DNA from 4 places in the Brevibacillus humidisoli genome. Region 4 is predicted to be linked to each of the others. Evidence: riboswitches for the same ligand, from Rfam matches in the RefSeq annotation. Region 4 holds a riboswitch; each other region holds the start of a gene.
What was found. Region 4 has a riboswitch for thiamine pyrophosphate ahead of thiE (thiamine phosphate synthase). Riboswitches for the same ligand answer to the same signal wherever they lie in the genome.
Positions count from the first base shown of each region.

Region 1: it holds a riboswitch for thiamine pyrophosphate, as region 4 does, so the genes downstream of both, LOK74_RS19775 (thiamine-binding protein) here and thiE (thiamine phosphate synthase) in region 4, are expected to answer to the same signal.
Region 2: it holds a riboswitch for thiamine pyrophosphate, as region 4 does, so the genes downstream of both, thiO (glycine oxidase ThiO) here and thiE (thiamine phosphate synthase) in region 4, are expected to answer to the same signal.
Region 3: it holds a riboswitch for thiamine pyrophosphate, as region 4 does, so the genes downstream of both, thiC (phosphomethylpyrimidine synthase ThiC) here and thiE (thiamine phosphate synthase) in region 4, are expected to answer to the same signal.

Region 1 is NZ_CP087263.1:4,053,360-4,059,114, reverse strand. Features, by position in the region: gene LOK74_RS19790 (ABC transporter ATP-binding protein) at 1-68, opposite strand, end outside; gene LOK74_RS19785 (ABC transporter substrate-binding protein) at 126-1,193, opposite strand; gene LOK74_RS19780 (ABC transporter permease) at 1,292-2,017, opposite strand; gene LOK74_RS19775 (thiamine-binding protein) at 2,082-2,369, opposite strand; TPP riboswitch at 2,490-2,601, opposite strand; gene LOK74_RS19770 (ArsA family ATPase) at 2,664-3,593, opposite strand; gene LOK74_RS19765 (cory-CC-star protein) at 3,685-3,918, opposite strand; gene LOK74_RS19760 (hypothetical protein) at 3,953-4,384, opposite strand; gene LOK74_RS19755 (carbon starvation CstA family protein) at 4,442-5,755, opposite strand, start outside.
Region 2 is NZ_CP087263.1:223,079-228,833, reverse strand. Features, by position in the region: gene LOK74_RS01155 (NAD kinase) at 93-890, opposite strand; gene LOK74_RS01150 (YugN family protein) at 1,055-1,465, opposite strand; gene LOK74_RS01145 (glycosyl hydrolase family 18 protein) at 1,618-2,754, shown strand; gene thiO (glycine oxidase ThiO) at 2,825-3,943, opposite strand; TPP riboswitch at 4,107-4,216, opposite strand; gene LOK74_RS01135 (excisionase family DNA-binding protein) at 4,295-4,525, opposite strand; gene LOK74_RS01130 (glucose-6-phosphate isomerase) at 4,530-5,755, opposite strand, start outside.
Region 3 is NZ_CP087263.1:2,299,437-2,305,191, forward strand. Features, by position in the region: gene LOK74_RS11415 (sensor histidine kinase) at 1-192, opposite strand, end outside; gene thiC (phosphomethylpyrimidine synthase ThiC) at 669-2,453, opposite strand; TPP riboswitch at 2,579-2,696, opposite strand; gene LOK74_RS11425 (GDYXXLXY domain-containing protein) at 2,758-3,270, opposite strand; gene LOK74_RS11430 (DUF2157 domain-containing protein) at 3,267-4,529, opposite strand; gene LOK74_RS11435 (helix-turn-helix transcriptional regulator) at 4,569-5,036, opposite strand; RNA gene rnpB (RNase P RNA component class B) at 5,307-5,693, opposite strand.
Region 4 is NZ_CP087263.1:1,492,752-1,498,506, reverse strand. Features, by position in the region: gene thiE (thiamine phosphate synthase) at 1-620, opposite strand, end outside; gene LOK74_RS07455 (thiazole synthase) at 622-1,386, opposite strand; gene thiS (sulfur carrier protein ThiS) at 1,391-1,591, opposite strand; gene thiE (thiamine phosphate synthase) at 1,638-2,252, opposite strand; TPP riboswitch at 2,502-2,612, opposite strand; gene LOK74_RS07440 (hypothetical protein) at 2,674-3,021, opposite strand; gene LOK74_RS07435 (DUF3054 domain-containing protein) at 3,358-3,735, opposite strand; gene LOK74_RS07430 (GNAT family N-acetyltransferase) at 3,978-4,565, shown strand; gene LOK74_RS07425 (VanZ family protein) at 4,672-5,112, opposite strand; gene LOK74_RS07420 (UbiD family decarboxylase) at 5,391-5,755, shown strand, end outside.

The DNA.
Region 1 (5,755 bases), 2.3 Mb from region 4:
ACACGAGAAACCCCTTTGCCAGGGAACGTTTTGCTTATTCCTCGTATCGCTAGTTTTTCATCGGTCATCCGCAGCTCCCTCCTTTATGCGGGTGATGTTTTATCGTTCTTCTGGTTCACTGGTTATTAGTTGGACGGCTCAGGCAAAAACTCGTTGGTAAAGGCCTTGTCCGCTTCGATCATCTTTGGGATCAGGTCGCGCTCAAACATCCATTTGGCATAGCGTTCCCACACTTCTTGCTTTTGGATGCCCCATTGGTCAGCATCGTCCTGGTACTTGCCACTCAGCCACTCCTGGCTTGCTTTGACCAAGTCCGCATTCAATTCCGGGGCGTTTTTGAGCAGCATGTCCGCTGCTTGGTCCGGCTGTTCGATAGCAAACTGATACCCTTTGGCAGTAGCGGCGACGAACTTTTTGACCAGTTCTTGTTGCTCGGCGATATGATGTTCGTTGGTGACGATCACCGGTGTGTAGTAGTCGAGCGCAGGGTCCAGGTCTTTGAGCATCAACAGATTGAGTTCCATGCCGCTTCGCTTCGCTTCGACACCGTCCCAGCCGTAGTAAATCCATTCAAAGTCGGCATCTCGCCCGATGGTAGAAAAGAAGTCGGCGACTCCAAGCGTGACGTTTTCTACTTTGGTAAAGTCGGCGCCTGCTTTTTCCATCACCGCTTGCAGTACGGCTTCCTCGACTGGCGAGCCCCAGCCGCCGTAGCGTTTTCCTTCGAAATCTTTGGGCGAGCTGATGTTAGCCTCCTTCAGTGAGGCAAAGGCAGAGGTGTTGTGCTGGATCACCGCTGCGATGGAAACGAGCGGGATATCAGTTGCCCGTGCCTGGGTGACTGCTTCTTGGTAACTGATGCCAAAATCTGCTTTTCCGGCGGCTACCAGTTGGTCGGCTGTGCTGCCTTCGCCCGGCTGTACGATTTCCACATCCAGCCCCTGCTCCTCGTAATAGCCGTTTTCTTTGGCTACGTAGAGACCGGTATGGTTGGTGTTGGGCAGCCAGTCCAGCATGACTGTCACTTTTTGCGGTTCTGCTGGAGCTTCTGTGGACGGAGTCCCCCCTTGGTTTGGTGTCGTCTCTTGTTTCGGTGCGGATTGCTCCGCGCCGCCACAGCCGGTCACCACCAGCGCTAACGAGAGTCCCAGTGCCAGCAGCGGTGCAAACAAATCTTTTCCATTCTTGTTCATCTTTTTGTCTCCTATCCTTTCGTCGTTTGCATGCAATCGTTGCATCATTCAGATGGTTCCTTCTGATCTTTCCTTGCTTCGCTTCGTTTCGGTCGGCGCTAGGGTGAAGGCTTCTGCCGATAATGCCAAGGCATCAACAAGCGGGCGGCTCCCTCGATCAGAGCAAAGATAGCCAGGCTGAGCAGGGTGATCACCACGATCGTCGCAAACACCCGGTCAGTCAGGAACGACTGTGACGAGCGGGTCATCAAGATGCCCAGTCCTTTGCTCGCTCCCAGCCACTCGCCGATCACGGCCCCCATCACACTGTAGGTACCGGCGATACGCATCCCGGAAAAGAAAAATGGCAGTGTCGCCGGCAGCTTCACCATGTGGAAGATTTGCCAGCGGCCTGCGCCCATCGACGCCATCAGCCGCAGGGTGTCGCGATCGACGAGCCGCAGCCCGTCTGCCACATTAATCGCCACTGGAAAAAAGCAGACTAGAGTGACGACGACCACCTTGGGCAGGATGCCATAGCCGAACCAGATAAAAAAGAGCGGTGCCACAGCGATAATCGGGACCGTCTGGGAGATGATCAGCAGCGGGTAGAACGCTTTGCGCAGCCACTCTGAGCTGTCGATGATCGCGGCAATCGCGACTCCGATCACGATCGCTATGGCCAATCCCAGCAGGGCTTCGTAGATGGTCTGTACGCTGTGCTGAGCGATCAGTGCTCGCGACTCCCAGAGCGACTGTACGATGTGCGACGGCTTGGGAAGAATCCACTTTTCAATCCGGGTGATGGCCACCAGCCATTCCCAGAGGATCAACAGTACCAGCATCACACCGCCAGGCAAGAAGATGGACACCCAACGGGTAAGCGGGGTATCGTCTATGAGGCTTCGCTTACCGGTATTTTTCCAGCTTTTCATCCATGCTGACTCCTTCGGGCCGGTAATGGATCTTCATGTGGGTCATCACTTCGGAAGCACCTGCGGCGATGCAGGCTTCCTGGGCCCGTTTGACGATCTCCAGCAGTTGGTCAAGCTCTCCTTCCATCACGGTCTCCATGGCGCCCACTTCGTATTTCACACCAGATCGCTGCACGACCTCGATCGCCTTGTCGACGACCGCATAGCTGCTGCCATCGGCCACCTTGGGAAGAACTTGAAAACCTACATTCACGATTGGCATCTGCGTGATCTCCTTTCTTTTGCCTACACGGCAATCTAGCTGCTGCGCCACCAAAGAGCAATGAAAAAAGCTGCCATTAGCGGGCAGCCTGTGGATTCGCACAATAACAACCTGGGTTGTTACAATGGTAAGCTTCATTCCCTCCGCTGGCATTACCCAGATCAGGTTTGACGGGTCGGTACCTGTCGGGTACCCTCTCAGCCAGGCTCACCCAGCTCCCCGAAACGAGTATGTGGTTGGTCTACTGACACTATACCAATGGTTGCGGCATTTGTAAATTGTATGAGTGCGAAGTCAAAACAAGTGGCCAGCGATGGTATCAAGCGCCTCCAATCCGGCCACATCCTGCTCCAGCATGGGAATCCTGACGATCCGGTAACGGCTGAATTGCTGTTCGATCTCGGTCAGGTACTTCCTCTCCTGCTCGCGCCGACGTCGGATAAACTCGCCGTCCGCCTCGTCGGGAATCACCCGGTTGACAACCAGGGTATCGACGGGTACCTGATACTTTTGCAAAACAGGCAATGCCCGTGTCGTCTCGGCAATCGGCAGCCGCTCCGGGGTGAGTACGAACGAAAAGGCGGTCAGCTTGGCATTGAGGATCACTTCTCGAGCGCGAGCGAACTTCAGCTTGCGGGCGGTCAGAATCTCATAGATCGGGTCTTCGGCAGGAGCCGCTTCCTCCAGCCAAGTCTCCCGCATGCTCATCACCTTCTGGCGGCGCGACAGCATACTGTCCACCCAGGCACCCATCAACTCCGGCAGCGACAACAACCTGAGCGTATGTCCTGTCGGGGCGGTGTCGAAGACGATCAAGTCAAAATCGGTCTCAATCCATTGGATGATCTCGACGATCCGGTCAAACAGAGCCGATTCGTCAGCACCGGGGGAGACATGGGCGATATCGATCTGCCGCTCGATTTCATTCATCATCTGCACGCTGACCACTTTTCGCAGGTTCTCCTTGACCGATGCGATGTAGCGGTGTGATTCGTGGTGTGGATCGATTTCCAGCGCCCATAGATTCTCTCTCAGCTGCGTCGGCTCCTGTCCGACCTGCCGCTCAAAGATGTCGCGCAGATTGTGGGCGGGGTCCGTGGAGACAAGCAAGGTTTTTTTTCCATGATCGGCGGCACGCAGGGCAAAAGCAGAAGAGGTGGTCGTCTTGCCCACCCCGCCCTTGCCGCCGAAGAACACAACTTTTCTCTGCAGGTAGTGTTTCACGGCCAATTCCCCTTTCCGGCATACCGTGCTGATCTGAGCGACGCAGGCGGATACGGATGCTTGATTCGCTGCCCCGTTGCGCTGTCCTCATTCAACAGCAGCGAATGTCATCAAGCGGTGAGCGCTCCATACCCATCCGCGTATGCCATTCGTGGAAACGTTCGTAGATGGCTGGATACAGCTCCAGCGTATAGTACGAGACCGGGTTGGGCAATCCGAGCATTTCGGAAAAGCAGAGCAAGAGGAACAGATCTTCTTCGTTGCGGATTTCCCGTCTGATCTCTCTGCGGTAGCGGACGTAAAAGAGCTCTTCGTAACCCTGCATCAGCGTCTTCCAACGTTCTCTGATCTCCATCGCTTCACTTCCTCTCTCGCTGCCTGGTTAGCATTTGCAAAACTTTGTCAGCAATCAGATCATACCGGGGGATCTCCCCGGCAGCGACTAGTTCGCCGTTGACAAAGATCGCTTTTGTATGAAATCCACGGCTGAAGTGCATCAGCATCTGCGACAGCGGCACTTTTTTTCTGCGCCACTGCCGCCACAAAACAACCACGAACAGAATGATGTTGCGTGGATCGATGACATCCAACTCCACTTGCTCCCCGAATTGTTCATCCAGTCGGCGGTAGAGGAGGCCCATCTCCTCCATGATCTGGCGGCGTTCGCGGAACAATCGCTCACCAGTCACTTCCGAGAGGTTGATTAGATCACCGGAGAGACGGCCGCAGCAGCCGCTGTTGGACATCTGCTGTTCCGCTTCCCGTACAAACAGCACATGCACCTTTTCCATCGCTACCATCTCCCAAAAGATAAGGAGCCGCATGGGCGGCTCCTTCCCGTATCTGGATCAGCCCGGAATGTCCTTGGAATAATCTTTTCCAGTGGCAAATACTCGGACGGCCTCGAGGACGATCCAGGCGGCGAAGACGAGGATGACGGCACCGAGGAAGAACAGCAGCATTTTGCCTTCCTGGCCCATCCACTGGGTAAACACCTGCTGAGCCATCGCCCAGATCGTAACGAACAGGATGAACAACATCGGCAGCAGCGTCGGCAGGTAGTTGCGGCCCAATCGTTTGAGCCAGATCGTGACGATCAAGAGCGAGATGCCGGCTAACAGCTGGTTGGAGGTCCCAAACAACGGCCAGAGGTGATAACCGCCGGAACCAAACCCGTTGGCGCCGCCCGGTGTTAGTGCCAACGCTGCGCTGGCCAGAACGGCGATCGCTGTAGCGGTTCGATTGCCGGTAATTACTTTGATCTTGTATTCACTGCCGATTTCTGCAATGATATAGCGCATCAGCCGTACCGAACTATCCAGAGTGGTCGCGGCAAAGCTAACCACAACCACGGCGACGATCGTCTTGCCAAGCGTCGGATCAATCGCCAGTCCGCTGGCCAGATTGGCTGCGCCATTGACGAAAGAGCTTAAGCCGTTTTTGCTGGCATCGGCAAAAGAGGCGTATTTGCTGGAAAAATCGACTACGGAGAAAGCAGTGGCAACGGCAATGACGGAGATCAGAGCGAGAATCCCTTCACCGACCGACCCGAGATAGCCGACGTAGCGGGCGTCTGTCTCTTTATCCAACTGCTTGGACGTAGTGCCGGACGAGACCAGTCCGTGAAAACCGGATATCGCACCGCAGGCGATGGTGATAAACAAGAGAGGCCACCAGGATACGTCGTTGGCACTGGAGTTGACGACTGGTGCCGTGACCTCAGGAGCCAGGAACAACAGGCCCAGGTATAGGACAATCAGCCCGATGATCAACTGGTGCGAGTTGATGTAGTCCCGCGGCTGCAACAAGGTCCAGACCGGCAGGCTGGAAGCGAAGAAACAGTATACGAACAGCACTACGATCCAGATCAAAAAGGTAGTCTCGGTGGCGTTCAGCCCCATAAAGACGTTTGCCGCTTCGGCACCGCCCAGGTAGTCGACGAAGTTGATCTGCAGAGCAGGCACATAGCTGGCGACGACAGCTGTGCCCCACATCACGACCAGCGCGATGACTGAGGGAAGCAGCAAGCTTCCGCCGGAACGATAGACGCGATAGCCGATCCAGATGGCAAGCGGGATCTCGATGAAAATCGGCAGGACAGAAGCGGGGAAAGAGATAAACAAGTTGGCGATCACCCAGGCAAACACCGCATTCACCATCAG
Region 2 (5,755 bases), 1.3 Mb from region 4:
CAGGGCAGAGAAACGGCTGTACAGGAATAAGTATATCCAAAGCGGGATGAGAACATACGTTCCCACCAGCCATCATAACGTTTCCATCACGATCAATCAGCGATGAACGAATTGCGTACCCGTCCCCAAAACGGCAGCTTTTTGTACCGAGCAAACTTTACCTTGTTGCTGCCGACTCGGCAGGTAATCGCGCGAACCTGCTTCCACACCGCCTGTTCCCGATCAAGGCCGATCATGATTTCCGGATTCATCACGATAAACTCGATCTCATGGTGGCTCGGCAGGACAAGCGAACTGTTAATCGTCCGATAGGTTTGATTATTGATCGATGCGATCTCCGAGAGTTGGATCGCTTCGATGGATGGATGGACAATGGCTCCATTAACCGCTTTGTTGTAAGCCGTACTTCCGGAAGGGGAAGAGACGATCAGACCATCACCACGGAATGTCTCAAACTCATCTCCATTGATAAAGACGCAAACGACCAATGTGGACAGAGATGCGTTGCGTATCACCAATTCGTTAAGAGCCCATTTGCTGTGCATGCTCCCATCACTCATGTGAATGTCACATTGAACCGTCGGGTACTCCACGATCTGCGGGTTTCCCTCATCCAATGCCTGTACAAAGTCGTTCAATTCCTCAGGCCGCCAGTCTGCGTAGAAACCGAGGTGGCCCGTATGGATACCGACGTAGGTGGCGTCCAGTCCATACTGATGCACCGCTTCCAAAAGGGTGCCGTCACCACCGATCGAGAGAACCAGATCTGGCTGCTCCCCCGGATGATCAATGATCTGATACGTATGCCTGCTGGCCCGCAGTTTTTCTTTGATTTGCTGTTCCACCTCTCGGGTGAAGTCATCGTTGCGCAGAACCATTGCGATCTTCATCAAAACCGTTCCTCTCTGCCTTCCTCTATCGCCCGCCCTGACTAGGGCTTAGGGCTACCCCTACTATAGCACACCACAGTACTCACCGCGATTGCTGGGGCTTGTCCACCACAGTGACGAAAAAAAAGGACGCTGCAACGGCGCCCTGTGTCACGTGTCCTGGATCACGTCTGCTCCAGTTTTTGCTCAATCCGGTGCAGTACCATCTCAGCCTTTTGCACCCATTCTTCATCGAGTGGAGCATCCTTTTCGATCGGTTCCTGAAACTGGTTCATCAATGGCGCAGCTACTTTGCTCGACTGATAACCGACGTTTTCCTCCACCCCTGTCTGGTAGACATGTTTTAGCACAAACGGTGTTCCGAACTCGATCTGTGCGTCTCCTTCATCCAAATGGCCGTGTCGCACTTCAATCGGCAGCCGGAGGAAAACCATCGCCCGATCGTCCAATTGACGATCAAAGAATCCACGATCATAGTCCCAATTGGCCAAAGTAAAGCCCTCCGGCTCCAGGTTGTCGCGGATCTGTCCGAATGAACCCTGTTTCCCGGTTATCGTACTGTTCAGCTGTTCCATCTGCATCCCGCCTTTTTACATGGTCATCGTTAGTTTGCGTCAAGGGGAATGCTTATAATTCTTGTGAGAAAGATCGGACTTTTTCCCCAGTTTGGAACGGGCCCCTAAGCGGGAATGGAACCAATGCAACCTGCCGACAAGGAGAGTCCGCCATGCCTTCTATCTTGGGATTGTTATCCTCCCTGCTTTTATTGCAAACCCAGCTTGTGACACCACCTGTCTCTGTTACTCAGCAAGAGGTGCCCGTCAACCAGACACAGGTTTTGCCGCAGGCGACCCATGCCAGCCAAACCGCCACTGCTGCCTCTGCCTCTGCTGATGAAGCAGTCAGCATAGCGGAGGAGTCATACGTCCCCAAGGTGCTCGCCTACTATGTAGAGTATTCGGAAAACGATCAACGATCGTACTCGTCCCTCTCTTCGTATTCTTCCTACATCAGCGATATCTCGGTTGCCATGTTTAACGCGACAGCCGAAGGAAGTCTGAACGGCCGGGTCCCTGCGGCCGCCCTGGAGTTGGCTCACAGCCATCAGATCAACGCCTATCTCTGTCTGACCAACCACGGTGAAAAGCTGTTTGACAAAAGAATCGCGCACGCCATCCTGACCAATCCGGAGGCACAATCCCGATTGATCGGAGCGCTGCTTGAGACAGTCAAAAAACACCGGTTTGCAGGGGTAAACCTCGATTTCGAAAACGTGCCCGCAAGCGATCGTGACGCCTATACGCAATTTGTGAAACAGCTGGCCGAGCGCCTTCACCAGCAGAAAAAGCAGTTGATCGTCTCCGTGCCCGCAAAAACAGCCGATCTGCCCAGCCACTCCTGGACGTACGGCTTTGACTATGCCGGTATTGGCCGGTACAGCGACTACGTCCAGGTGATGACCTACGACCAACACGGACCGTGGAGCGAAGCGGGACCAGTGGCCGCCTATCCATGGGTAGACCAGGTGGTTGGCTATACCGCCAGTCAGATCCCCGCTGAAAAAATCCTGCTCGGAATCCCCAGCTACGGCTATGAGTGGAGCCCCACCAGGGACCGAGCGGTTACATACACGGCGCTGCCAGACCTGATTAAGCGGACTGGGGCACAGTCAAACTGGGATGAAGGCTCGCAGTCCCCTTATCTAACCTATACAACAGGCGACGGCAGCCACATCGTATGGTATGAAGACGAACGGAGCATCGACGCCAAGCAGCAGCTTGCCAAGTCGAGTCAGTTGGCAGGTTACGGCGTATGGCGATTAGGTTTTGAGGACGCCTCGTTCTGGAATGCACTTCTGGAATAAACCTGCTCTCACTTTGGATGGGTAAAACTTCCTGTAGACCAGGACGTAAACCAACCCTTTGATCGGTTGTTTATGCGGAAAAACGCTCCGGCAGAAACGGACGAAGCGGATGCCGTTCCCCTCCGGTCACGTAATCGGCCATCCATTTCGCGGTTACCGGTGACAGCAGAATACCATTGCGGAAATGGCCGCTTGCCACTGCGATCCCCTCCCATCCGGGAAGCGGCCCTAACAAGGGAAGTCCGTCCGCGGTAGCGGGACGAAGCCCCGACCAGGCAGTCAGAAAGTCCGCCTGCTGCAGGTTTGGTACATACGGTAGCACCCCATTGAGCACTTTGGCCAGTCCCGCCAGTGTAACTCCTCGCCGGAAACCCGCTTCATCTTCCGTCGCACCGATGATGATCCTGCCGTCTTTTTTGGGAACAAGATATCCGCTGGCGCCAAAGATGACTCTCCGCAGTTGAACACTCTCGGATGAGACGGCAGCCACCTGGCCGCGCACCGGACGAATCGGCAGTTGCAATCCCAACCACTGGCCAATCACACTGGCCCAGGCGCCAGCGGCGATGATCGTCTCGGCAGCGTGACAAACTCCGGTCGTTGTCTCCATACCCAGCACACGCCCGCCACTGATCACCGGGGCTATCGCCACCGTCCCTGCCAGCATCCGCACGCCGCGCTTCCGACAGGCCGCCGCCAGCGCCTGCAGCAGCAGTTGGTTGCTTACATGACCTTCGTCCGGGGAAAAGATCGCCCCCCGCGCGTCTGAAGCAATCATTGGCTCCCATTGCCGCAGTTGCTGCTGATCCAGCCACTCTACACGACATCCCTCCGCTTTCTGCCAGTTATACCTCTCTCGAAACTGGTCCAGCTCTTGCTCATTCATCGCCACTCGCATAATCCCTTCCAATCCCAGCTGGGCATCGATACCAGTCAGCTCCCGCAGTTGATCCACCCATTGCGGATAGAGCGCCAATGAAGCAAGTCCCAGCTCCAGCAGCGGCCCCGGCTGATCAAATTCCTGCAGCGGCCCGAGAATACCTGCTGCCGCTGCGGATGCCTGGCCTCCCCAATCACCCTGTTCCACGATGGTCACAGTAAGCCCGCGACCTGCCAACTCGTACGCCAAACTTAATCCAATGATGCCGCCTCCGACTACCAGGCAATCGCTCGTCATCGCACTCCCCATGCTTCTTCTCCCCTGTCATTTCTCTTGATTTCCCCTTTTGACCTATCCGTCGATGCTTTCGATCCACTCGATCCACTCGCTCTCATCCCATCGCACGCAAAAAGCCCGCCTCTCCTGGAAAGGAAAGACGGGCCCGTTCATCGAATAAGCACGATGAAAACCACAAGGTCCAACGTCGCTTCCCTTCGCCAGTATGATCTGGATCAGGTCCAAAGGGTCGACAGATACACGCTGTCCTCTCAGCCCGCTTCACGGACTCCCCTAGTCGTTGTGCCGTTATTTGTTTTCATTCTGTTTCATGTATCAGTATAGCCCCCCGAGCAGGGAGGCGGCAAGTGAAGAATCATCAAGCTAATCTTCGTCCTTGACATCGTCACTCTCCGGAATCGGCTCAAACGCTTCTACCTGCTCAAACTCCCGCAGTTTGTCCAACTGCTCCAAGTGGTGCCGGAACTGTTCCGTATTAATCAAGTACTCCTCACCATTGTGGACCGCGCGGATGCGCCCCTCGATGATTTTCTCCAGAATGAACGATTCGGGCAGATCGAGATAAGCTGCAGTCTCCTTCACCGTCAGATACATACGCTTACTTCCCTCCATACAACCTGGCTTCCAGTACGCCCCGCTGTTGTTCAAACCCAGGTTTGCCAAGCAGTGCGAACATGTTTTGCTTGTACGCCTCCACTCCAGGCTGATCAAATGGATTAACCCCCAGCAGATAGCCGCTAATGCCGCAGGCCTTCTCGAAGAAATAAATAAGGCTGCCGACCGAGTACGCGGATATCTCCGGAATCTCGATCAACAGATTGGGCACTCCGCCATCAGTGTGAGCGAGCAGCGTCCCCTCCAAAGCCTTTTTGTTGACGAAGTCCATTCCTTTTCCAGCGAGGAAATTTAATCCGTCCAGATCGGCCTCCTCGTTGTTGATGATGATCTCCCTCGTCGGTTTAAGGACGTTAATCACCGTCTCAAACAAGTCTCGCCGGCCATCCTGAATATACTGTCCCAGTGAGTGCAGATCGGCCGAAAACTCGGCAGAAGCAGGAAAAATCCCTTTGCCGTCTTTTCCTTCCGACTCTCCAAACAACTGCTTCCACCACTCCGCGAAAAAGCGGAACTGTGGTTCGTAACTAACCAGCAGCTCGATCGTTTTTCCCTTCCGGTAGAGCGCATTGCGGATGGCGGCGTACCGATAGCAGGGATTGGCCGCCAAGTCGGGAGTGAGGTACTCCTCGTAAGCCGCCTGTGCCCCCTGCATCAAGCTGTCGATGTCGGCGCCACTCACCGCAATCGGCAAAAGGCCGACCGCCGTCAGCACCGAGTACCGTCCCCCCACATCGTCCGGTATCACAAAGGAAGTGTAGCCCTCCTCGTCAGCCAGCCTTTTCAGTGCGCCACGCGACTGGTCAGTCGTCGCATAGATCCGCTTCCGCGCCCCTTCACGACCGTACTTCTGCTCCATTACCTGGCGGATCAGACGGAAAGCCAATGCCGGTTCTGTCGTTGTGCCTGACTTGGAGATCACATTGACTGACAGATCCTTACTATCCAACAGCTCCATCAGATGAGATACGTAGGTAGGACTGATCGTATTGCCCAGAAAATAGATCTCCGGCGTAGAACGCTTTTCCTTGGGCAGAAGATTGTAAAAGGAATGACCGAGGAGATCGATCACTGCTTTTGCCCCTAAGTAGGAACCGCCAATCCCAATCACCAGCAGCACATCGGAATCAGTTTGAATCGTGGACGCAGCCTGTTTGATTCGGTCAAACTCGTCACGGTCGTAACGGGACGGCAGATCAACCCATCCCA
Region 3 (5,755 bases), 810 kb from region 4:
AAGCGTTTCCAATCTGCCATTCGCCTGTACGGCGGTCTGCTGCATTTGCTTTTCAGCGTTATTTTTCAACAGGGTGGACACGAGGTTGTAAGTCATGATCCCCACCAGAAACAACACAATCCCCATCGCAAACAAGAAAACAACCAAGATCTGATTGCGCAACGTATTGAATTGCCATAATCCAGCCCTCACGTTCCGTTCATCCTTTCTCGCAGGGAGGTTTTGCTGCGTTATCAGATAAAGAAAGGATGGAATCATCGCTGCGTTCCATCCCGATTGTTCGTATGTCCGATTGTCAGCAGGCGATTTTCTGCTTGCTGTCTACATATTGCACGTCCCAACGCTCACTACCGTAAGCGCTTTCATAAACACGCTGAAAAGGTGCGTGTGGTGTTGTCCTCCCGATTTGGCTGTATGTATGCTCCGCTCGATATACTACATCCATCATATCACCACCTACTTAGTTTGTCTATCGGATAAACAAAGTGTTTGCAAATAAAAGAAAACTGTCTCCTCTAGAGCCAATCGGTTGGTACTTACTTGAAAGTCAATGATTTGTACTGTGGAAAAAAAGCGTGGATCATCATTCTTTGCCATGCTCCACGCTTTTTTCCACCTTTCCAATGCTAGAAACGAGTACTGCCCTTATAACAATCCCGCTACCTGTCTTATCGATACAGTCGGCTGCCCAAGCGGCGGAACTCTTCTGCCTTCTCGGCCATGCCCGCTTCCACTTCCGCTGCCTCGGCAGCCGGATCTTGTAATGCCGCACGCTCGCGTATGTCATGGGTGATCCGCATGCTGCAGAACTTAGGCCCGCACATCGAGCAGAAATGAGCCGTTTTGGCCCCTTCTGCGGGCAGCGTTTGGTCGTGATACTGCATAGCCCGGTCCGGATCGAGGGAGAGATGAAACTGATCGCGCCAGCGGAATTCAAACCGTGCTTTGGAGAGAGCATCGTCACGCTGCTGCGCTCCAGGGTGTCCTTTGGCCAAGTCTGCGGCATGGGCGGCTATTTTGTAGGCAATCACTCCTTCGCGAACATCCTCTTTGTCAGGCAGGCCGAGGTGCTCTTTCGGAGTGACGTAGCAAAGCATGGCAGTCCCCATCCAGCCGATGATTGCCGCACCGATCGCAGACGTGATGTGATCGTAGCCAGGTGCGATATCGGTCGTCAATGGACCTAGCGTATAAAACGGCGCTTCCTGACAAATCTCCATCTGGCGATCCATGTTTTCTTGCAGTTTGTGCATCGGCACATGCCCCGGGCCTTCAATCATTACCTGGACATCGTGCTTCCAGGCGATCTTCGTCAACTCCCCGAGCGTCTCCAACTCTGCAAACTGGGCTGCATCATTGGCATCGGCGATCGAGCCGGGACGCAGTCCGTCACCGAGCGAGATGGAGACATCGTACGCGCTCAAGATTTCACAAATCTCTTCAAAGTGGGTATACAAAAAGTTTTCTCGATGATGCGCCAGACACCAGGCGGCCATGATCGATCCACCTCTAGAGACGATGCCGGTCACCCGCTCCACCGTAAGCGGGATGTAGCGAAGCAGTACACCAGCGTGAATGGTGACGTAATCGACCCCCTGTTCTGCCTGCTCAATCAGGGTGTCGCGGTACACCTCCCAGGTTAGCTCCTCCGCTTTTCCATTCACCTTCTCCAGGGCCTGATAGATCGGTACCGTACCGATCGGCACGGGTGAATTGCGGAGGATCCACTCTCGGGTTGTGTGGATGTTTTTGCCGGTGGACAGGTCCATCACTGTATCAGCTCCCCAGCGAATCGCCCAGGTCAGCTTCTCCACTTCCTCCTCAATCGAGGAAGTAACAGCGGAATTGCCGATGTTGGCGTTCACCTTGACTAGGAAATGGCGTCCGATGATCATCGGTTCGCTCTCCGGGTGATTGATGTTGCATGGGATGATCGCACGTCCCATGGCCACTTCCTCTCTGACGAACTCCGGCGACACGTTTTCACGGATTGCAACGAACTCCATCTCAGGTGTGATGATCCCCTGCCGTGCGTAATGAAGCTGGGTGACGATACGGCCCGATCTCGCTCGCAGCGGCTGCCTGCTTTCGGAAACCGGCAAGGACGCGACCGATGCATCGCTTACAGCATATCCGTTATCCTCTGGTTTTCTCTGCCGTCCAGGGTAGTTCTCCACATCCCCACGTTCCAGAATCCAACGATGCCGCAGGGAAGGCAGCCCTTGTTGAATATCTGTAGCCTGCATTGGATCGGTATAGGGACCACTGGTGTCATAGACACGAACAGGCAGATTCTCGCTGGCGCCAAAGCGATCGATGGTTGCCTCCTGAGCGATCTCCCGAAAGGGGACGCGGATATCTTCCCTTGATCCGGTTACATACACCTTGCGGCTGCCAGGAAGAGGTGCAAGCCCTGATACCTGTGGTTGCTGCGATTCTGCTTTGTTTGTCATACATGAGCCTCCTTTTTGCTACCGACCGGACGCTTTTTCCTCGCTGTACACAAAAAAGCCGGGCCCTTTTGTCACAGGACCCGACCGGCAGCTCACAAAAGAAGACGGAGCAACACTGTCTACGATGCAAGGCAAATCTACTTTCCTACGCTGGTATTACCCAGATCAGGTCCAAAGGGTCCGCGGACTTCATCGCGTCCGACATCTCAGCCCAAGCTCAGGTGGGCTCCCCCAGTAGCAGTATATGATTTTTTGGATATCATTACCGTATCCTATCCGTGCTAAAAAGGCAATATGTTTTTTTTTAGCGGTGGAGTCGGGTGATGACCGCTTCGCCGCTCCCGGACACACGCAGGTCGACATACCAGCCTTGCTCCACGCTTTGTTCGATCTCTCTGCCGGTATTCTCCGGTACGTAATACCGTTCAAACCCATATACGATCCGCAGTTCCTCCCCCATATAACCATCGTAGTAAGGAACTCGGCCGGACAGCATGATCTGACCAGGCGCCAGCTGCGGTTTATGCCGGTATACGCCTACCGCTTCATGCCACACATTCCCCTTTTGCTCCAGTACGACGTAAACATCTGTGTCATACAGGGGCTCTTCTAGATCATGCTGTACCGACTGCAAGTCGATCCGGCTGATCTCGAATCCGAGCCGGACGTAATCACCGTAGAACAAATCACGCGGATCGACCGGGGCAGTCTTGAGCGTGACTGGGTGGCCACTCGTCGAGATCCAATAGTATTTGCCGACAACGCTGAGCAGCATCAGCACCTGCAGCAGCACCAACAATACGAACCGTTTGCTCATCGCGGATCCCTCCTCGCCTGCTTCACCCATCTCCTGCGCTGACGTTCCAGAGCGAAGCTAAGGGCCAACAAAAACGCGCCGCCGATGAGAAAGAAGAGCGATTTGTCCATAAAGTCCCACGCGAAGTTCACGTATGCCACAAAGCTGGTCACGCCAAACATCACTGCTCCCGCGTTGATTCGCTGTACGTCATGTCTTTTTTCACCGCCGAGGACCATCGCGATGGACAAGCCATACAAGGCGAGGATCATCGCCACATCCAGTCCCAGCATTGGCTCCGGATCGGTCGATCCTGCAGAAGAGCCAAACAAGAGATAGTAGATTGGCAGCGGCAGGTGGGGCAGCATATCGGCCGCTCGATCAAGCGTCCGCTGCCTCATCGATAGGAAGAGATAACCGAGGACAGCCAACAGGATGACTGTACTTCCCACTGTGTCTGCCAGGTTGATCTGCAGTAAAGATCCGCTTCCGAAGATGACTATGACCGCAAACAGTGTCATCCCGATATACCCAACAACTCGAAACAACGATGGAAAAGGCGCCATCCGCTCTGGAATCAGGACGGCTGCAAACAGATAGACAAGGATCGGCAATTGCACCAGCAATCCATTTCCATATTCGGCCACGTCGAGCACTGCCGTACCCAACAAGATGACGGAAGTTGCCGAGCTCAGCCAGACCGAGCGCAGCTTCCACAGCAGCGGGAACAGTCCACCCCCGTACAACACGTATAAGATGAGCCCAGAGATCCCTTCCCTGCTGTCTGTCGTCAGTCCGTAGAACGAAGCTGCCGTCAGGATCAACAGCGAAATCAAGGATAGGGTTTGCGAGCGGTAGTGCCAAGCCAAGGTAATCGCCCCGATAAACCAGAGATAAAACGGAGTGAGCGGATGGCCCGAGAGATGGTACATTTGACCAATCAGAAAAAATCCCGCACCGTAGATGCCGACTCCGATCACGATAAAGGCCGTCCCCAGCCTCTCACTGCCTCTCCGATGCAAGAAATCACCCAAGAGGTAGACGGCAACCAAAGAAAGCAGGATGAGCAGCAATCGAGTTAGATGAGTCATCCCATCCCAATTGGACGCAATAAACGTCAACACGCCCAGCCCTAGCAGAATACCCCCCATAATCGACAGCGTACCCGCCCGGTCTCGGGCAGGGTAGCGCACGGCGATTTGCTCGTACTGCTCATCGCTAATAATTCCTTCCCGTTTCCACTGCTCTGCTTCCTGCAGAATCACCTTCCGTTTGCTCATCGACACTCCCCCTCTGCTTTTTGCAGCATGATGCTATGTTTACTCATCGACACTCCCCTCCCGCTCCCTTTCGCTTCGTAAACCTCCGGTCAATTCGGCCAATCTCTTCTCCGCCTCCGCTGGATCCAAGCTGTAGTAGTGGAGATAGCGTTCCTCGTCGATGATCCGGTAGTGACCGGTAAATACGTGTTTTTGCAAGCTGTACGATCCCTCACGCCGCTCTTCTGTCCACCACACTTTTCCTCCCATCGTCCTGTACCAGGCTTGGGAGTTGGACCGAGTCGCTACCAGATCAAGCACATCCAGCGTAGCGTCGCCAAACAGCGAGTGCATGATCTCGCCCCGTCGAAATAGAACAGCAACCAGCGCAGCTGCAGTGAAGCCGAGTGTTTTCCTGCCTTTTTCCACCTGGACCAGCGTTTTTTTGGAAACGCCGATGATCTCTGCCATCTTGTCCTGGGTTAGATCAGCTTCAATGCGAATCAACTTGAGCTTTTCGGAGACCATTTTGTCAAACTCTACTTGTGTGAGACGAGTTGCAGATGCTGTTTGCTGGATTTTGAACCCCCCCCAAGGAAAGCATCTTCTACTATCACATGCTTTACAATATGCTTATTTAGTGTAAAATTACACTTTTTGCGCAAACATGTCAATGAGAAAAATCGTCATGGGAGACGGGGCAGTTCCACGACACCCTGTAGTGATTGATCTCCTTCTTCACAAAAAAATCTGCGCCCATCTAGAGCGCAGATTCTTCTTATGTAGGGCAGCAAGGAATGCTATAAGCCAGGTTCTGTCTCTCCCGTGCTGCAAGCGGGTGCTTCCCTCGCACCAGGAGCGGTAGCCATCTATCTATGGCAGAATCGTCTGCCATCTGTCCCTCCGTTTGATTCCTTTGGGACAGTTCCCCTACCAAATTTGGGTTTCTCGCTCGCAGGGTTTACCGCGTTCCATCTTCCCTGTCGCCAGGAAAGCTGCGTTTCTGTGGCACTTTCAGCGTACTCAGGTCTCAGGGAGAACCCTTTCCACGCCGTCAGCGAAGCCAAACAGCCTCACTGCCCTAGTTTGCACTAGGTACGAACACTCCAAGCATCTCAGCTTGGGCGAGCCTGGACTTTCCTCTGCCGCCAGCCGACCCGGCTGCGACAGCGGCTACCCACATTCCTTGCTATCAAGTTTTAGCGACAATGATTAATGTAACACATCAGCCATCGACGGTCAATGGT
Region 4 (5,755 bases):
CCTGTGATCGCAGAGATCAGGGCCAATCCGTCCGCTCCTGCTTCGAGCACAGCCGCTGCATTGGCCAGCTGAATGCCACCGATCCCGACAATCATGCAGTCATCGCCGACAGCCGCGCGAATCTCAGCAAGTCCCTCGGGCCCGATCGGTTCTCCGGCATCCACTTTAGAACCGGTATGATACATCGCTCCCACCCCGATGTAGTCCGCCCCTCCTTGTTTGGCTGCCAGTGCCTCCTCAGGGGTACCGGCTGAAACGCCTACGATCATCCCGACTGGGACCAGTTGGCGCACTTCGGCAAGCGTCATGTCATCCTGTCCGACATGGACACCGTCCGATCGAAGCTGAATGGCCAGGGAAACATCGTCATTGATGAAAAACAGGGCACCATGCTCGCGGCAAAGCATCTGGAGCCGGCCAGCCAGAGCCAACTGTTCGGCACGTGTCAGACGGCTGTTCTTGTCCCGAAACTGGACCGCACGCACGCCCCCAGCAAGCGCATCCCCGACGATCTGGACCACCCGCTCTGCCGAGTATCCGCAATCCTGACTGCCGATCACCAGGTAGACCCGCAGACAATCCTTCAGCTTTTCGCTTGCTGTGCGACTGGCTGCTGCCATCTCACTCAATCATCCCTTCTGCCGGACTGGATGCAGAAGCATAACGCTTTTTGGGAATTCGGCCAGCAAGAAATCCTTTACGCCCTGCTTCCACAGCCAGTTTCATCGCTTCCGCCATCAGCACCGGATCGTCTGCCAACGCTACTGCCGTATTTAGCAGCACGCCATCGGCACCTAACTCCATCGCTTTAGCTGCATCGGCAGGCGAACCAATACCAGCGTCGATGATCACGGGAACTTTCGCTTCCTCAATGATGAAGCGTAGGTTGTTTTCATTGATGATGCCTTGCCCAGAGCCAATCGGGGAGGCGCCAGGCATTACAGCGTGCACTCCTACTTCCTGCAGACGTTTGGCCAGAATGGGATCATCATTTGTGTAGGTTAAAACGACAAAACCTTCTTCCACCAAAATACGCGACGCTTCCAGTGTGCCGAACGGGTCCGGCAGCAGAGTACGGGAATCGCCCAAGACCTCTACCTTGATCATGTCGCAAAGACCGGATGCTTTGGACAGACGGGCAATCCGCACCGCTTCTTCCACCGTGTAGGCCCCGGCTGTATTGGGCAGCAGCGCATATTTCTTCAAGTCCAATTGTTCCAAAAAGTTAGGCTGATCTGCGTTGTTCAGATTCAGCCGACGTACGGCGAAGGTAAGAATCTCCGCTTCTGACGCATCAACTGCCTTGCTCTGAGTCTCCAAATCGGAAAACTTCCCCGTCCCCAACAGCAGCCGGGAACGAAATGAATACGGTCCGATTTTTAACATACTGTCATCCCCCTCCGACGAAATGTACGATTTCGATATTATCGCCGTCCTTAATCGGCGTCTGTTCATAGGCGGAGCGATCCACGATTTGACCGTTCCGTTCCACAACCAGGATCTTCTGCTCTAGGCTGTAATGAGCAAGCAGACCACTGACGGTGGTGATCTTCTCCAGTTGGACGATTTCACCATTTAGCCTGATGTGCATCGACTCTCCTCCTCCCTCTAGCGTCTCCGGCTTCCTCCGCTCGTGCTCATGTGAGCGGACTGTCCAACGCCTGGCGGTATGTACGGGCCGCCGCTTCCGGATCGTCAGCCGTGGTGATTCCGGATAGTACGGCTATCCCGCCACACCCAGCCGCCAGCAACTCAGGTACATGTTTTGGTGTAATCCCGCCAATCGCAATCAGCGGAATCTGCAGTCTCGCGGCGATCTGCCGAAGCTCCTCCGTACCACGAGGTGCCAGGCCAGGCTTTGATCCACTTTCATACACGTGTCCATACAGGACGTACGATACACCCCCCCGCTCCGCCTGTTCTGCCTCAGACAGCGAATGAACCGATTGGCCGAGCAGACAATCGGCGGGAAGAAGCGGTCGGGCCAACTGAGGCGGCAGACTATGATAGGCGAGATGCGCCCCCCCGCAGGATGACGCCATGGCAACGTCTATCCGGTCGTTGACGATCAACTGCTCCCGTCGAAATACCCGACTGAGCTGCTCTACCCATTCCAGAAGTTCACGCGCCGTACGGTGTTTTTCCCGTATGTGCAAGTAGTCAACTCCTCCTCTGGCGGCTGCCTCTGCCACCCGCAGTGTTTCCTCCAGTGTTTGCTGCCCGCTGGTTATCAAATGAAGTGATCGTTCCATCGCTCCCCCCTCACCGAGAAATCAAAAAAGCCTCGTTTGCGAACCTGGCACACAGGCCGATTCGTCAAAAGAGGCTTTCTCCCTAAAACAGCAACTAGCACTCCGCCCATCCGGCATTGCCATCCATTGCGGATGGTGCTTGCAACAGCAAAAAACCATCCGCCAATCGGATGGTTGCACGTTGACAGCGCAAGTTGACACGAGATCAGAATAGGCAAACAGTCTGATCTGCCGCTTCAACTCCTAAGCAGTCGCAATCGTACCTCTTCCTCCGCTGGCATGACCCAGGTCAGGTTCCACGGTTAGTAACGCCGGTGTTACACTCTCAGCCGACCTTGCTCGGCTCCCGTTTGGTAGATCTATGAAATTTTCTTTTCGCTTACTACATTACCATGCAGCCGCCGGGATGTAAATACTTGCGCTATACCTCCACGGGAGTCAAGACGCGTAGACATTCTTCCAGCAACTCTCTGGAACCCGCGGGTTGATCTGTATTCTGCTGCATCTGTCGGTAGATGGCGTCCACGTGTTTCTGCAGGAAGTACATCTGCGGCATCGTCAACTGGATGGAGACTCGTGCCGGAGGTGCCTTTAGTTCCTGCAGGCCGCTGACAACGGGCAGAAGCGATCCGGCAATCGATTCAACCAGCCACTCCAAATCCTCGTTTTCCTTCCACTGGTCGTAGCACGAATCGAACAGTCGACAAAGGATCAGAAAGGCTTGTGTTGACATCACAATCTGCTTTGGCTGCTGTGGGTGTTGTGACAACGGCAGCTCCTCCATTTCCGGATGTGTCCCCGCCAGTATAGCACGATTGCGCAAAAAGCGGAATGCCTCATGTCGTCGGAACGGTTGTCAACGCGGTTCTATTTGTTTCTTATTTGCCAAAATGCTCCCCGTTGCCATTGCGGATGTTCCGGTTTTGATCGTTCTTGTCGAGGGTTTTCCCGCGATGTTTCCCCAAATCCTTGCTGTTGTTTTTTTGCTGGACACTCCGTTCACCTCCTGTTTTTTTGTAGCGTTGCCGGGGCTTGCAAGGAGTATGCAGCAGATCGAGGTCACAGCATGTGACAAGGAAAAAGGTAACCCGCCGCAAGGGATCGATTACCGTGAACGATGCACCGCCCAGGCAAAGACTGTGCGCCAAACCAACAGGAAGATGGCAATGGTAACCATGGTGATCACCATAAACGGCCAATCGGGGATATGCAGCAGCAGAATCGAACGCAGAGCCAATCCGGCAATACCGGCAAACAGCCAGACCATCAGCGTTTTTTTAGCTGCGATCGCTACCGATTGGTAGGCTGCCGGCTGAAACACCTTCAACAGCCAGCCGACAAACAGCCAGGATAGAAAGAAGGGTGCGGCTGTCTCCACGATGCCGAGCAGGGTGATCTGATGAGCGTGTGAAGCTTTGCCGATGTAGGCAAATAGCAGAAAGGCTAGCAAATCGCCCAGAATGACAACGATTGTTTTTCCCATCCATGTCCCTCCACATTAGAGCGTATTCGCAGCCGCATTTACAGGCGGATGCTTTCTCATTTGGTGTGTTGACGTTTCGTTATCTACTTCTGAGTGCTCCGCCCCAAATCCTCCCCGAGGGATGCTTGTTCACGAATCCTCTACATTTACCCTTGACTTGATACTCCGTTCATTATTAGATAGAGTCAACTTCGTTGATCCGACCCTGATAATAACCTTGGTAAAGAAATGAGGAGATCATCATGTTAACCATCCAACCCGTCACGCTGATAGGGAGTCATGTCCGATTGGAACCACTTGGTCTGCATCATGCTGATGATTTGTTGGAGGCCGCTTTGGATGAGCGGATCTGGACTTACATGTCAACCCGCATAGAGTCACGGAGCGATCTGGACCGATACCTATCCGCCGCACTTGCGGCAGTGGAAAAAGGAACGGAATTGCCGTTTGCGATAATCGATTTGCAATCGGGTAAAGCCATCGGCAGCACACGCTTTGGCAATATCGCTCACAAGGATAGAGGCCTTGAGATCGGCTGGACCTGGCTTACTCCCGCTTATTGGAAAACCTCGATCAATACCGAATGCAAGTGGCTGCTGCTGCGGCATTGTTTTGAAGAATTAGGCTGTGTCCGGGTGTCGCTGAAGACTGATGCCCGCAATCTGAACTCGCAGCGGGCCATCGCTCGGATCGGTGGTGTCCGGGAAGGTGTTCTGCGCAAGCACATCATTCTGCCCGACGGATACGTGAGAGATACGGTATACTTTAGTGTCATTGACACGGAGTGGCCTGAGGTTGACCGCAAACTGCGTGACATGTTGGCCAGATAAGCAGAGCCGCATACTGCTGCCTTAGCGCAAGCAACGGATCTTGCATGCTATCATAACCACCGTTCCAAAACCGGTTTGGCAACGCCGGTTTTTTTTCTTACTCCGCTTACCCAGCCACCCGCGCCAGCAGCTTCCGAACAGACCTGCGCTTCCTTCCCCACGTTGCCAACAACCGATAAAAGACGTATCCCATGGCGGTTCCTATGGTGTTGAAGATCACATCATCTACATCTGCACTCCTGCTAAACGTAAACAGGTACTGAGACAGTTCGATCCCTAGTGAACAGAGAAAGCCATCTGCCGTTACACGCAGGAAAGTCCGTCTGTCCGGCAAAAGCAGCGGTATCAAAAAACCGAATGGCACAAACAGCAGCACATTGCCCCCAAGATAAAACAGTGCCAGATGAAAGTTGCGTCTGATCTGTGCCGTTATCTCGTCAAACGGCAGCAAACTGACCGAACTGGCATGAGATCCAGGCAGCACAAAATGAAATGGCTCGAACACCAGATAAATGACAGCCAGCAAATAAAAAAGGAATAGACTCATCCCGATTTCTCTTATTAAGCGAAACGATCTGCCGGTTTTTCGCTGTCTTCGCCTTCTGTCCAACACGAACAAAACAAGGACAACGGAACAAATGAGAGCAAAGGGTATCGTAACCACTCAATCATCCTTTCAACAATTTTTATAACAGCTCCTATGTAAAAGGACGAAGTTACAACGGATCAGGTTACCTTTCTCTTATTCTGTCCTGCAAAGACTGGTACGAGAGACTGGCTTAGTGTAGAGTAAGGAAGAACAGATCGTGATGAGGTGACACGTTGATGCATATGAACTTACGCTCTTTCCTGGACCAACTGAGACGCGAAGGAGAACTGGTGGAAGTATCCGCCCCGGTTGATCCCTATCTAGAGTTAGCCGAGATCCACCGCCGTGTGATTGACGAACAGGGACCCGCCCTGCTTTTTACCAATGTGAAAGGCAAATCGTATCCCGTTGTGACCAATATGTTCGGCACCCCTCGCCGGGTAGACATGGCCTTTGGGCCAAAGCCGGAACTGATTATTGAGCAGCTGGTTCACAGTTTGGACAAGCTGCTGCCGCCACGCATCGGTGCCCTATGGCAGCTTCGGGACCCGCTGCTCGGTGTGCTGAAAACAGGAACACGAAAAGTAAGCGCCAACCGAGC